Regions from separate parts of the Staphylococcus sp. Z5-21 genome, predicted to be linked through region 2. Evidence: riboswitches for the same ligand, from Rfam matches in the RefSeq annotation. Region 2 holds a riboswitch; the other holds the start of a gene.
The links. A riboswitch is a leader RNA that binds a small molecule or an ion and turns the genes downstream of it on or off. The one in region 2 is predicted to bind S-adenosylmethionine.

Region 1 (6,273 bases), 390 kb from region 2:
AGGTCAAGATCCAAGAACTAAATTTTCAAATAAAGATTTTCCAAAACAAGAACAACCAGTTCCAGGTTTACAAAGTAAGTTAGATCCAAAGCCTGATTGTGGTGAAACATCCTATACTGGTTATGGTCGTTTAAATGATTATAAAATGTTAGTTACTGGTGGAGACTCAGCTATAGGCAGAGCAGCAGCTATTGCTTACGCTAAGGAAGGCGCTGATGTAGCAATTAATTATCTTCCAGCAGAACAACAAGATGCAGAAGAAGTACAACAAGTCATTGAAGCAGCAGGAAGAAAAGCTGTCTTAATTCCAGGTGACATTAGAGATGAACAATTTAATTACGATTTAGTTGAAACAGCTTACAACGAACTTGGCGGGTTAGACAATGTAACCATTGTCGCCGGTCATCAACAATATAGAGAAAGCATAAAAGGTTTTGACACAGCTTCGTTTTCAGAAACATTTGAGACGAATGTTTATCCAATATTTTGGACAGTTCAAAAAGCAGTAGATTATTTACAAGCTGGTGCAACCATTACGCTGACCTCTTCAGTTCAAGGTTACAATCCAAGCCCAATTTTACATGATTATGCTGCTTCAAAAGCTGCGATTATTTCATTAACGAAAAGTCTATCCGAAGAACTCGGTGCGAAAGGCATTCGTGTGAATTGTGTTGCGCCAGGACCATTTTGGTCACCATTACAAATTTCTGGTGGTCAACCGCAATCTAAAATTCCGAGCTTTGGACAAAAGGAAGTCTTGGGCAGAGCAGGTCAACCTGTAGAATTATCAGGCACATATGTACACTTGGCAGCTGAAGAATCCAGTTATACAACAGGTCAAGTATATGGTGTGACAGGTGGTACTCAGTTAGACTAGGTTATATGAAACGTCACAGCTAATGTGGAGATGATTCAATCACATTAAAGTTGTATCATCTAAACCCTGTGACTTCTAGCTTGATAAGCGAATATTACAATGAGTCATATAGCCGACGTTATATGGGCGAGATTGAGAAATCAAATTCAATGTTTGGTTTCTGTCTCGCTTTTTTATTATTTTTAAAAGGAGTATAAATGTGGATGAAACAATATAACGCAAACACATTAACGAAACAACAGAATTATAAATTACTAAGTGGTAGTGTTATTCCAAGACCAGTTGCATTTGTGACAACACAGGATAAAGATGGGAATTTAAATGCTGCACCGTTCAGTTTTTTTAATGTTGTATGCAGCGCACCTCCTATGATTATGATTTCTACTGCACGTTCACAAGGAAAGCGCAAAGATACATCGTTAAATATTGAAGAAACAGGCTCATTTGTAGTTCATATTACAGATGAAATGACTGTAGAACAAATAAATAAAACGGCTGCACCTATAGACAGAACACTAAATGAATTAGAAAGAACGCAGTTGACATGTGTGAAATCAGAAGTCGTGCCTGTACCAGGTGTGGAACAAGCCAAAATTCGAATGGAATGCAAACTAAATCAAATCGTTACATTAGGCGATGCTCAAGAAGGATCAGATTTAATCATTGGTGAGGTTGTGATGTATCACATTGATGAGGCAGTTTACTTTGATGATAGTAAAATAGATGCACAAGCATTAGCGCCTGTGGCACGTTTAGCTGGAAATGATTATGCTGCATTAGGACAATCATTTACGATTAATCGACCAACAGAGTAATTTATAAATGATAAGACTGAAGTCATTAGCTCATCAGCTAATTGTTAAGATTTGTTAAAGTTTAAGCAAGAATTTAAAACAGTAATTGACGAAACTAATTTAATATTGTACTGTGAAAAATAAATTAAATAACTTATCAAGAGAAGTGGAGGGACTGGCCTGTGGATACTTCGGCAACATGATTATGCGTGTGCCAATTCCAGTAGCATCATTTATGCTAGAAGATAAGAATAAATGTACAAAGTTTACTCTTTCTTCAATTGGAAAGAGTTTTTTATTTGAGTAAGTTTATTTAATGGTAGAAAAATTGATGTTCTGTTTGAACTTAAAGGAAAGTTGGTTTTGTATGGAGGAGACAAAGAAAGGTAATGCATGGGCACTGATACCTTTAATTATTTTTGTGGGTATGTTTTTAGGTGTTGGTATCATTACCGGCGATTTCACTACAATGCCCCTAAATGTTGCGATACTAGTAGCGACAATTGTGGGACTTGTATTAAATAGAAAAGAATCATTTCAAAAGAAAGTTGAAATTTTTACTAAGGGTGCAGGACATTCCAATATTATACTAATGATGCTCATTTTCTTATTAGCAGGAGCGTTTTCGCAAACAACTGAAGATATGGGTGGCGTAAAATCTACAGTGAATTTGGGACTATCTTTGATTCCTGAGAATTTAATCATTGTAGGTTTATTCGTGATATGTATGTTCGTGTCACTTTCTATGGGTACATCCGTGGGCACTGTAGCAGCTATAGCGCCTGTTGGCTTTGGACTAAGCCAAGCAACGGATGTCTCTGCAGCCATCACTATGGCGACGGTCGTAGGTGGGGCGATGTTTGGTGATAATTTATCAATGATTTCAGATACAACGATAGCTGCGGTAAGAACTCAAAAAACAAAAATGAGTGATAAGTTTAAGGTGAACATCAAAATCGTGTTACCTGGTGCCATAATTACTGTCATTGTACTTTGGTTTTTAACAAATGGAGCACAAATTGATGCATCTAAGAGCTACGATTATGATCTTATAAAAGTAGTACCTTATTTATTTGTACTCATACTCGCATTATTCGGCGTCAACGTTATTATTGTACTTATTGGCGGTATTATACTTTCGGCAATTATAGGTTTATTTTATGGTACCTTTGATTGGATTGGGTTATTAAACTCTATTTCTAAAGGGATTATTGGCATGGAGGATATTGCCATTATTGCACTATTAATTGGTGGTCTAGTGGCATTGATACAACACAATGGTGGTATTACATGGTTACTTAATTTTGTGCGTAATAGAGTGAAATCTAAGCGTGGCGCAGAACTAGGAATTGCTGGCTTAGTGAGTGTGGCCGATATTTCAACTGCTAATAATACGATTTCTATATTAATGGCAGGGCCATTAGCTAAAGACATTTCAGATGAATATGGTGTAGATCCGCGTAAATCAGCAAGTATTCTAGATATGTTTGCAAGCTGTTTCCAAGGACTATTACCGTATAGTCCACAGCTTATTGCAGCAGCAGGTGTGGCATCTATATCACCGTTTGAATTGGTACCGTATGCGATTTATCCGATGATATTAGGGATTTGTGGTCTGATTGCTATCGCCTTTAGATTGCCGAGATTGGACAAGAAATAAACCCTAACAATCATGTGAAGTGAATATTTCATATGTATGGATGATTAACAGTCGTCATGCAAAATTGTTAAGTTTAATATAAATTGAGAGAGTGCGGAATCTTATGTATTATTTGATTTCTGACTCTCTTTTTTAAGTATAGACTAACGGCGTAGTACAGGATGCTTTATTAAGTTTAATCCTAATTGTTAAAGATTTAAGAATGCAAAATTTTGACGTTTACTGACTATTAACGATAAAATAAAGTTGTTGAAAGTTTGATAAAATCATACAAACCACTCATATTTCGTATGATTATAGTTTAGAAGTCTTGTATAATGCGTTAGAATAGAAATAAGAGTGAAAGTAGGTGAACAATCCATCGTGGCTAAATATAATGTAGAGAATGAAAATGTTGAGATACGTCTTGAACGATTATTTAAAGTTGAACCAGAATTGTTATATCAAGCGTGGACAGATGAACGTTTTCTTAAACAATGGTTTATGACAACAGAAAGAACAAATAAATCAATACAAGTAGATGCTGAACAAAATGGAAACTATATGATTATTGATGTAAGAAAAGGCAAAGAAAATAAAATTCAAGGATCATATCGTACGTTAACGCCTTTTGAATATATTGTAATGACCATAGGTATGCCAGAGCTAAGTGATTCTGAAGATACGATAGAAGTTGAAATATTCGAAAGAGCACCTGGCATCACACAAATGATTTTCAATTATATTGCGTATGTTCCTAGAGAACGTAGACTTACAACATTAGAATATAAGCAAAAGAAAAAAGAATACCATGATTCTACTGCACATGGTTTTGAAATGTTATTTGATAAACTACAAATTGCATTAGAAACATTTGAAGCGGAATTATAATTATAAAAAACGACAAAATATCATTTTAATACAAATAAAAAAAGGACTTACAAGCATGCTAAATGAATTGATTGCTTGTAAGTCCTTTTTTTAGTGTGTGTTGAGTTCGCCTTTTTCTTGGCGTTCATTATATTTCCGTAGCAATGTTTCGAAAAAGATATGATAACTGATAAAGCTAGAGTAATCTATACCATCTACGAGATAAAACGTATTACTCGAAACATAGATATTATAATTTGCTTTTTGTGCTAGCGTGTTATCTTTCAATGTAGTTACTGAGAAAAAGTATTTTTGACGCAGTTGCAGTAAATTAGTGATATCTGAAAGTTGCGTTGTTTCTCCGGAAAGCGAAATGATAAAAAAGATATCTTTCGGTGTTGCTTTATTTAAGACCATTTTAAATTCATGAACATCATGTAGGACAATAATATTCTTATGAATTGTTAATAAAATCCGTTGTGCTTCTTGAGCAACATTCATCTGAGCTAAACCTGTACCGTATAGATAGACCGTTTCGGCTTGGTTAATTTTATCGGTAATCAGTTCATAATCAATGCGCTCTAAATAAGTGAACGTATTTTCAATTTCTTGTTTAAATCCTTCAATAGAGTCGGAAGGTAGCTGATGTGATTGTTCTGTTTCAAATTTTAAATAAGATTTAAAATCACTGTATCCGTCAAACCCAAGCTTACGTGTAAAACGATGGATCGTCGCATTGGATGCATGGGTATTCGCAGCTAATTCTTGTATTTTCATCGTTTTACATTGATTAATATGTGTATTAATAAAATGTGCTATATGTAAATCATTTTCGTTTAATTTATTAAAGTTATTATTGACGCGTTCATCTAAAAACAATGGTAATCACCTCACACTTCATGAAAATATTTTCGACTTTTGAAAATATAATCTGATTATACAAAATTATTCCAAATGACGTCAAACTATTGTTTTTATGTAAGCGTTTCCTTTAATATTAAGCATAAGCAATGAATATGATTGAATATAATAATAAAGTATAGATGTTTTAAATTTTTGAAAATTGAACTGATAGGAAATGAGGGAACATAGTTATGAACGCAATTAAAAGGTTTGGCAGTGCAATGATCGTACCTGTATTAATGTTTGCTTTCTTCGGTATTGTACTTGGGTTTGCAACACTATTTAAAAATCCATCAATTATGGGGAGTATTGCAGAAGAAGGAACGAATTGGTTTAAGATTTGGTCTGTGATTGAATCAGGTGGTTGGACGATATTTAATCACATGGAAATCGTCTTTGTAGTAGGTTTACCTTTATCATTAGCTAAGAAAGCACCGGGACACGCTGCCTTAGCTGCCTTAATGGGTTACTTAATGTTTAATACATTTATCAATGCAATACTTACGCAATGGCCACATACATTTGGCGCAAATTTGGAAAAAGGTGTTGAAAATGTAACAGGCCTTAAAGCGATTGCTGGTATTGAAACGCTCGATACAAACATATTAGGCGGTATTATCATCTCCAGTATCATAACTTGGATACATAATCGCTATTACAGTAAACGTCTTCCTGAAATGTTAGGTGTATTCCAAGGATTGACATTTGTTGTTACGATTTCATTCTTTGTTATGTTGCCAGTTGCATTAATTACTTGTATTATTTGGCCAACTGTACAAGGAGGCATTTCATCATTACAAGGATTTATCATAGGTTCAGGTTATATTGGTGTATGGTTGTACCATTTCTTAGAGAGAGTGCTTATTCCAACTGGCCTACATCATTTCATTTATGCACCAATTGAAGTCGGCCCAGTAGTGGTTAATCACGGTTTGAAAGCCGAATGGTTCGAACATGTCAATGAGTTTGCTAAGAGTACGAAACCATTAAAAGAACAATTTCCTTATGGCTTTATGCTACAAGGTAATGGTAAAGTATTTGGTGCTATTGGTATTGCTTTAGCAATGTACTCTACGACACCTAAAGAAAATAAAAAGAAAATTGCAGCATTACTTATACCAGCAACATTAACTGCAGTCGTTGTAGGTATTACGGAACCATTAGAATTTACATTCTTATTTATTGCACCT
Region 2 (6,273 bases):
GATTAACTACATTTTCAACTTTGTCTTCCGAACTCGTTAAATTATTGACAACACCGAAACAAATCAATTTATTTATACTTTATTCTATTTTACAATATGGCGTTTCATTCGTAGCCTGCTTGTTGGGTTACTATCTTTTTTAAATCTTCTTAGCAACATACTAGATAATCTTCCATCCATAAATAAAACAGTCTGAGACCTTTAATGATGTCTCAGACTGTTTTTGATTATGATGTAAGTATAAAGCAACACACTTTATACTTAAACATCGATTCATGTATTCCAATTAAAGTAGCAGGACTTATACCTAAACTTCAGTCAAAGTAGCCCTCTATACTACAATCCATGTTTAGTGGAGCTAAGTCATCTTTATTAAAAAATCGGTTTCCACCTTATTTTTTATTTCATCGACTTAGTGACCATTGTACCCTATTGGATCTGGTCCAATCCTTTTATCTTCATTCAGGCTATCTAATTTTTCAATTTGAGTTGGTGTTAAATTAAAATCAAAGACATTCAAATTTTCTTCAATTCTAGACGGTGTAACTGATTTTGGTATCACTACTACACCGTGTTCAATATTCCATCTTATAATGACTTGTGCTGGTGATTTTCCAACTTCTTCTGCTACTGATTTAACGGTTGCATCCTCTAAGATTTGTGCATTCATTAATGGTGACCACGATTCCATATGAATATTTTGTACTTCTAAATATCTTCTTAGTGATTCTTGTAATAAGTATGGGTGAAATTCAACTTGATTAATGACTGGTTTTATAGAAACCTGTGCCAATAATGCTTCTAAATGTTCAACATTAAAGTTACTCACACCAATATTTTTCACTTTATTATCTTTATATAAATCTTCCATCCCTTGCCAAGTGTCAATCATTAAAGCTTCATCAGTACCTGGCCAATGCATTAAATACAAATCAAGATAATCTAAGTTAAGTTTTTTTAGACTCGTTTCATATGCAGTTTCAACATTTTTGCGACCATAATCATCTAACCACAATTTTGATGTAATAAACAAATCACTTCTTTTCAGTCCTGTAGAAGCAAGACCTTCCGCAATACCTTCGCCAACTTTATCTTCATTTTCATAAATCATGGCTGTATCGATATGTGTATAACCACTCTCAATCGCATGTTTAACCGACGCTTTACACTCATCGTTATTTTCAACACGGAACGTTCCTAAACCTACTATAGGCATTTCATTGCCATTATAAAAACTAATATTTTCCAAGTTAAAGTCCCCTTTTAGTTAAGTTAATGTTTATATTAATGAATATTATCAAAAATATAAATAATAATGCTTATAAATTTAAAAATATCTATTCAGGATACTTTTAATTAGAACAATTTAAAAAGTCGAAATATTATTATATATGACAAAAAGCTACAGACAAAAGTGAACTAACTTTGTCTGTAGCTTTTTTATATCTCATAATATTCTAATTAAATGATTCGATTTCATCCATTACACGTTGTAAGTCTTCAACATTGTATTGAATGCGACCATGAAAGACAAATTTATTAAAGAATTCGTCTAATTGTTCTGGTCCTACTAAAACTTTTGAATTTGAACTTTGTGCATAATTTGTAATCGTAACATCGCCATCATTTTTAGGGTTGAAGTATAAGATAGTTGTTGGTGTAAATTTTAAATTTAATTCTGTTTGGATATCACCAGCAAGTCTTTCAATTTCATTTAAATGCGTCGTGTAATTAACAAATGATAAAGCATCTTTATCTTCATTTTGATCTAAGACAAGTGTTTGTGGAACTTGACCATCAAGATCTAATGTATTAAATACTTGTTCCATCATCGGCTGTTCTTTAAATTGTGCAGCACTTACGCCATTATACACATGACCTTTAAGCAATTGTGAATCAATGATATATAAACCTGTACGTGTTAGGACTAAGTGACTGATACGTTGCACATCACTAAACTCATTCCTTGGTAAAAAGATATTTGCCATAATATGCATATCTTCTGGACGAATTCTTTTCTCATTTACAAGTCGTTCGCGAATACCTATTAATCTCATATCAGTTACATATTCACTTTGATTTTTAGAGAATAATTTTAATGCATCAATTTCTCTATCTTTAGAATTAACCGCAGCCGTATATTCTTCTTTTTGTTTTGTTACCGTTTTTTTATTTTCAATTCTTTCTTTTTCTAGCTCTTCTTCATGCTCATCGCTCAGTTGTTGCTCTCTTGATTTATATTGCGCTTCAACTTTTTCTTGCGCTTTTTTCTTACTTTTTAAAGCAACAATAAATAAAATCAAACAAATGACTGCTACGACAATTGCCACGATTAAACCAATCTCTATTGGTCCAAATGAATTCATAACAAAAACGCTCCTTTATGTGTTCAGTAACTTAATTATAATAGATATGCACATCGTATTCGATAGTAAAGTTTAAAATTTAAACATTTTGTCTCAGTTTAAGCTTTGACACTATCTTTTAATAAGTTAACTTTATCTAATTTTTCCCATGGTAATAGCACATCAGTACGTCCAAAATGACCATATGCAGCTGTTTGTTTATAAATTGGATGTTTTAAATCAAGCATTTTAATAATTCCGGCAGGTCTTAAATCAAAATGTTTTCTTACAGCTTCTACTAATTCATATTCACTGACTTTACCAGTACCAAATGTATCTATTGAAATTGAAACCGGTTCAGCAACACCAATCGCATACGCTAATTGTACTTCACATTTTTCAGCCAATTGAGCTGCAACAATATTTTTAGCTACATAACGTGCAGCATATGCAGCTGAGCGGTCAACTTTAGTTGGATCCTTACCACTGAAGCATCCACCACCATGACGTGCATATCCACCATATGTGTCCACGATGATTTTTCGACCTGTTAGTCCTGCATCTCCTTGAGGACCGCCGATTACAAATCTACCAGTTGGGTTAATATAAAATTTCGTCTGTTCATCTAATAATGACTCTGGCACTGTTGGATAAATAACGTGTGTTTTAATATCATCTTTAATTTGATCCAATTCAATATCTTCAGCATGTTGCGTAGATAAAACAATAGTATCTATTCGAACTGGTTTATCTTGTTCATCATATTCAACTGTCACTTGAACCTTTCCATCAGGACGCAAGTATTTTAAAATTTCATCTTTACGTACGTCAGATAAGCGTTTAGCTAACTGATGTGATAAGAAAATGGGTAACGGCATATACGTATCTGTTTCATTAGTTGCATAACCAAACATCAAGCCTTGATCTCCTGCACCCGTAGCTTCAATTTCCGCTTCAGAAGCTTCGTCGCGATATTCTAAAGCTGTATCTACACCTTGTGCGATGTCAGAAGATTGTTCGTCAATTGCTGTTAATACAGCCATCGTTTGGCTGTCATAACCGAATTTCGCACGTGTGTAACCTATTTCTTTAATTGTTTCTCTAACTACTTTTGGTATATCAACATAAGTTGTTGTTGAAATTTCTCCTGAAATTAAAGCCATACCTGTGGTTACAGTCGTTTCACAAGCCACACGTGCATTTGGGTCATCTTTTAAAATTTCATCTAAAATCGCATCCGATACTTGGTCAGCAATCTTGTCCGGATGCCCTTCTGTTACAGATTCTGAAGTAAACAATCTTTTATTATATGTCATAATTTGCTCCTTTAGTTTTAAATTACGAAAATTCTCTCTCTGTTGAGCTCATTAAAAAAGGCCTTCTACACTATAGTAAATAGAGAGAAGGCCCTTTATACGTCCATTCGCTCTTATCGTTCAGACGCTATTTGTCTGCAAACGGTTTGGCACCTTTCTTCAATTAAGAAGAGGTTGCTGGGCTTCATTGGGTCCATGTCCCTCCGCCACTCAGGATAAGAGAATCCGTTAATCTATATAGTACCTAATCTAACATATAATGTCAATTTTACATTTATTAATATTTATTTAAAATTCCTTTGAAATTGGTGTGGACTATTAATCTATATATGTTATACTCTGTAATTGTAAAGGCTTACATCAACTAAATAGCGTGGAGGGATCAAGTATGGCGGTAGATACATACACTTATACAAGCAAAATTGAAAGCATTTTAGACAAGCAATCTTCATTATTTCAATTATCTACAACTCAGTTGTATAATAAAATTTTAGAAAATAATGAAGGCGAACTAACGGAATTAGGCGCCATCAATGCAAAAACTGGTAAATATACTGGTCGTTCACCAAAAGATAAGTTTATTGTCACTGAGCCATCTTATAGAGATGACATCGATTGGGGCAACATAAACCAACCTATCGAAGAAGAAAAATTTCTAAATTTATATGATAAAGTATTAAACTATCTTGATAAGAAAGATGAGCTTTATGTTTTTAACGGTTATGCAGGTAGCGATGAAGATTCACAGTTAAAACTCACTGTTGTTAATGAATTGGCTTGGCATAATTTGTTCGCTCAAAACATGTTCATCCGTCCAAGTACAAATGAAGAAGCTCAAGAAATCAAACCAAACTTCACTATTATTTCTGGACCTCACTTCAAAGCAGACCCATCCATAGATGGTACAAATTCAGAAACCTTCATTATCACATCATTTAAACATAAAGTAATCCTAATAGGTGGAACTGAATATGCTGGTGAAATGAAAAAAGGAATCTTCTCCGTAATGAACTACTTACTACCTAAAGATGACATTATGAGTATGCATTGTTCAGCAAATGTTGGCGAAAAAGGCGACGTAGCTCTATTCTTTGGTTTATCAGGTACTGGAAAGACAACACTTTCTGCTGACCCTACACGTAAACTCATCGGTGATGATGAGCATGGATGGAATAATAACGGTATCTTCAACATCGAAGGTGGCTGTTACGCAAAAGCAATTAATCTATCACAGAAAAAAGAACCACAAATTTATGATGCTATTAAATACGGAACAATTCTAGAAAACGTTGTTGTTGATGAAGAAGGCGATGTTGATTTTGACGACAAGCAATACACGGAAAATACTAGAGCTGCATACCCTATTCACCACATTGATAATATTGTGACACCATCTAAAGCAGCGCATCCTAATACAATTATTTTCTTAACTGCAGATGCATTTGGTGTATTACCACCTATTTCAAAATTAACCAAAGACCAAGCGATGTATCATTTTTTAAGTGGTTTCACTGCTAAATTAGCTGGAACAGAACGAGGCGTTACTGAGCCTGAACCATCATTCTCTACTTGTTTTGGTTCCCCATTCTTACCATTAAACGCTAAAGTTTATGCTGATTTATTAGGTAACTTAATAGATAAACATGGCGTTGATGTTTACTTAGTTAACACGGGTTGGACTGGCGGAAAGTATGGCGTTGGACGTCGTATTAGCCTAAATTATACAAGACAAATGGTTAATCAAGCCATTACAGGTAAATTGAGAGATGCAGAATATGTGAAAGATGATATGTTCGGATTAGATATTCCTGTTGAAGTAGAAGATGTCCCTCAAACATTGCTCAATCCTATCAATGCTTGGAGTAAGCCAGAAGCATACAGAACACAAGCTCAAGATTTAATTAATCGTTTTAAATCTAATTTTGAAAAATTTGGAGAAGATGTTGACGAATTAGCCGTCAATGGCGGATTTGAATAATTTAAAATATTAGAAAAGTAGCCATGTAGTCTTCTATTACAATAGAAAACTACATGGCTACTTTTTATTTGTAAATACTTTATATCTATAACATCTTATCTATCATATTGGTTTTTAAGCTTGTTCTGTTCAACATCATCCATCCACTGTTTAATTGCCAGTAGCGTATCTTTGAGCGCAAATGGTCTTGGTACGTGTCCCTCCGACATTTGGTAATAAGTACGAAATGTCGCACCAATCTTTTCAAGTTGTTCCACTAAATAGTAAGCATTATGAATACCTACTTGTTTATCCTTACCCCCATGAACTATAAATATGGGCGGGCTTGTGTTTTTAATTTGAGCGATAGCATCACGTTGTTTATAAGCTTCTATATTCTTTTTAGGATCTCCAATCATACGTTTAAGCATTCCCCTTAAATCAACGCGTTCTTCATACATCAGATTTATGTCTGAGACACCGCCCCAAATAATATAACTCGTCACCGGTAAATCTTGAAATGTTAATAAACCTTGAAGTCCACCTCTAGAAAAACCAATCATGTGAATGGGAATACCAGGGTACTTTTGATTTAACAAACGTATCGCAACTGTAACGTCATGCAGATCCGAACCATAAAACTCATCTTTGCCTT

Region 1: linked by a shared signal. The riboswitch ahead of M1D64_RS02920 (Na+/H+ antiporter NhaC family protein) and the one ahead of metK (methionine adenosyltransferase) in region 2 are both predicted to bind S-adenosylmethionine.

Annotation. Positions count from the first base shown of each region.
Region 1 covers NZ_CP096462.1:629,157-635,429, forward strand. Annotated here, with positions in the region: gene M1D64_RS02910 (SDR family oxidoreductase) at 1-877, shown strand, start outside; gene M1D64_RS02915 (flavin reductase family protein) at 1,081-1,692, shown strand; SAM riboswitch class I at 1,823-1,923, shown strand; gene M1D64_RS02920 (Na+/H+ antiporter NhaC family protein) at 2,039-3,331, shown strand; gene M1D64_RS02925 (SRPBCC family protein) at 3,695-4,201, shown strand; gene M1D64_RS02930 (MurR/RpiR family transcriptional regulator) at 4,292-5,059, opposite strand; gene M1D64_RS02935 (alpha-glucoside-specific PTS transporter subunit IIBC) at 5,275-6,273, shown strand, end outside.
Region 2 covers NZ_CP096462.1:1,020,460-1,026,732, reverse strand. Annotated here, with positions in the region: gene M1D64_RS05150 (fluoride efflux transporter FluC) at 1-143, shown strand, start outside; gene M1D64_RS05145 (aldo/keto reductase) at 413-1,249, opposite strand; gene M1D64_RS05140 (nuclease-related domain-containing protein) at 1,458-2,366, opposite strand; gene metK (methionine adenosyltransferase) at 2,465-3,661, opposite strand; SAM riboswitch class I at 3,772-3,883, opposite strand; gene pckA (phosphoenolpyruvate carboxykinase (ATP)) at 4,050-5,639, shown strand; gene M1D64_RS05125 (alpha/beta hydrolase family protein) at 5,735-6,273, opposite strand, start outside.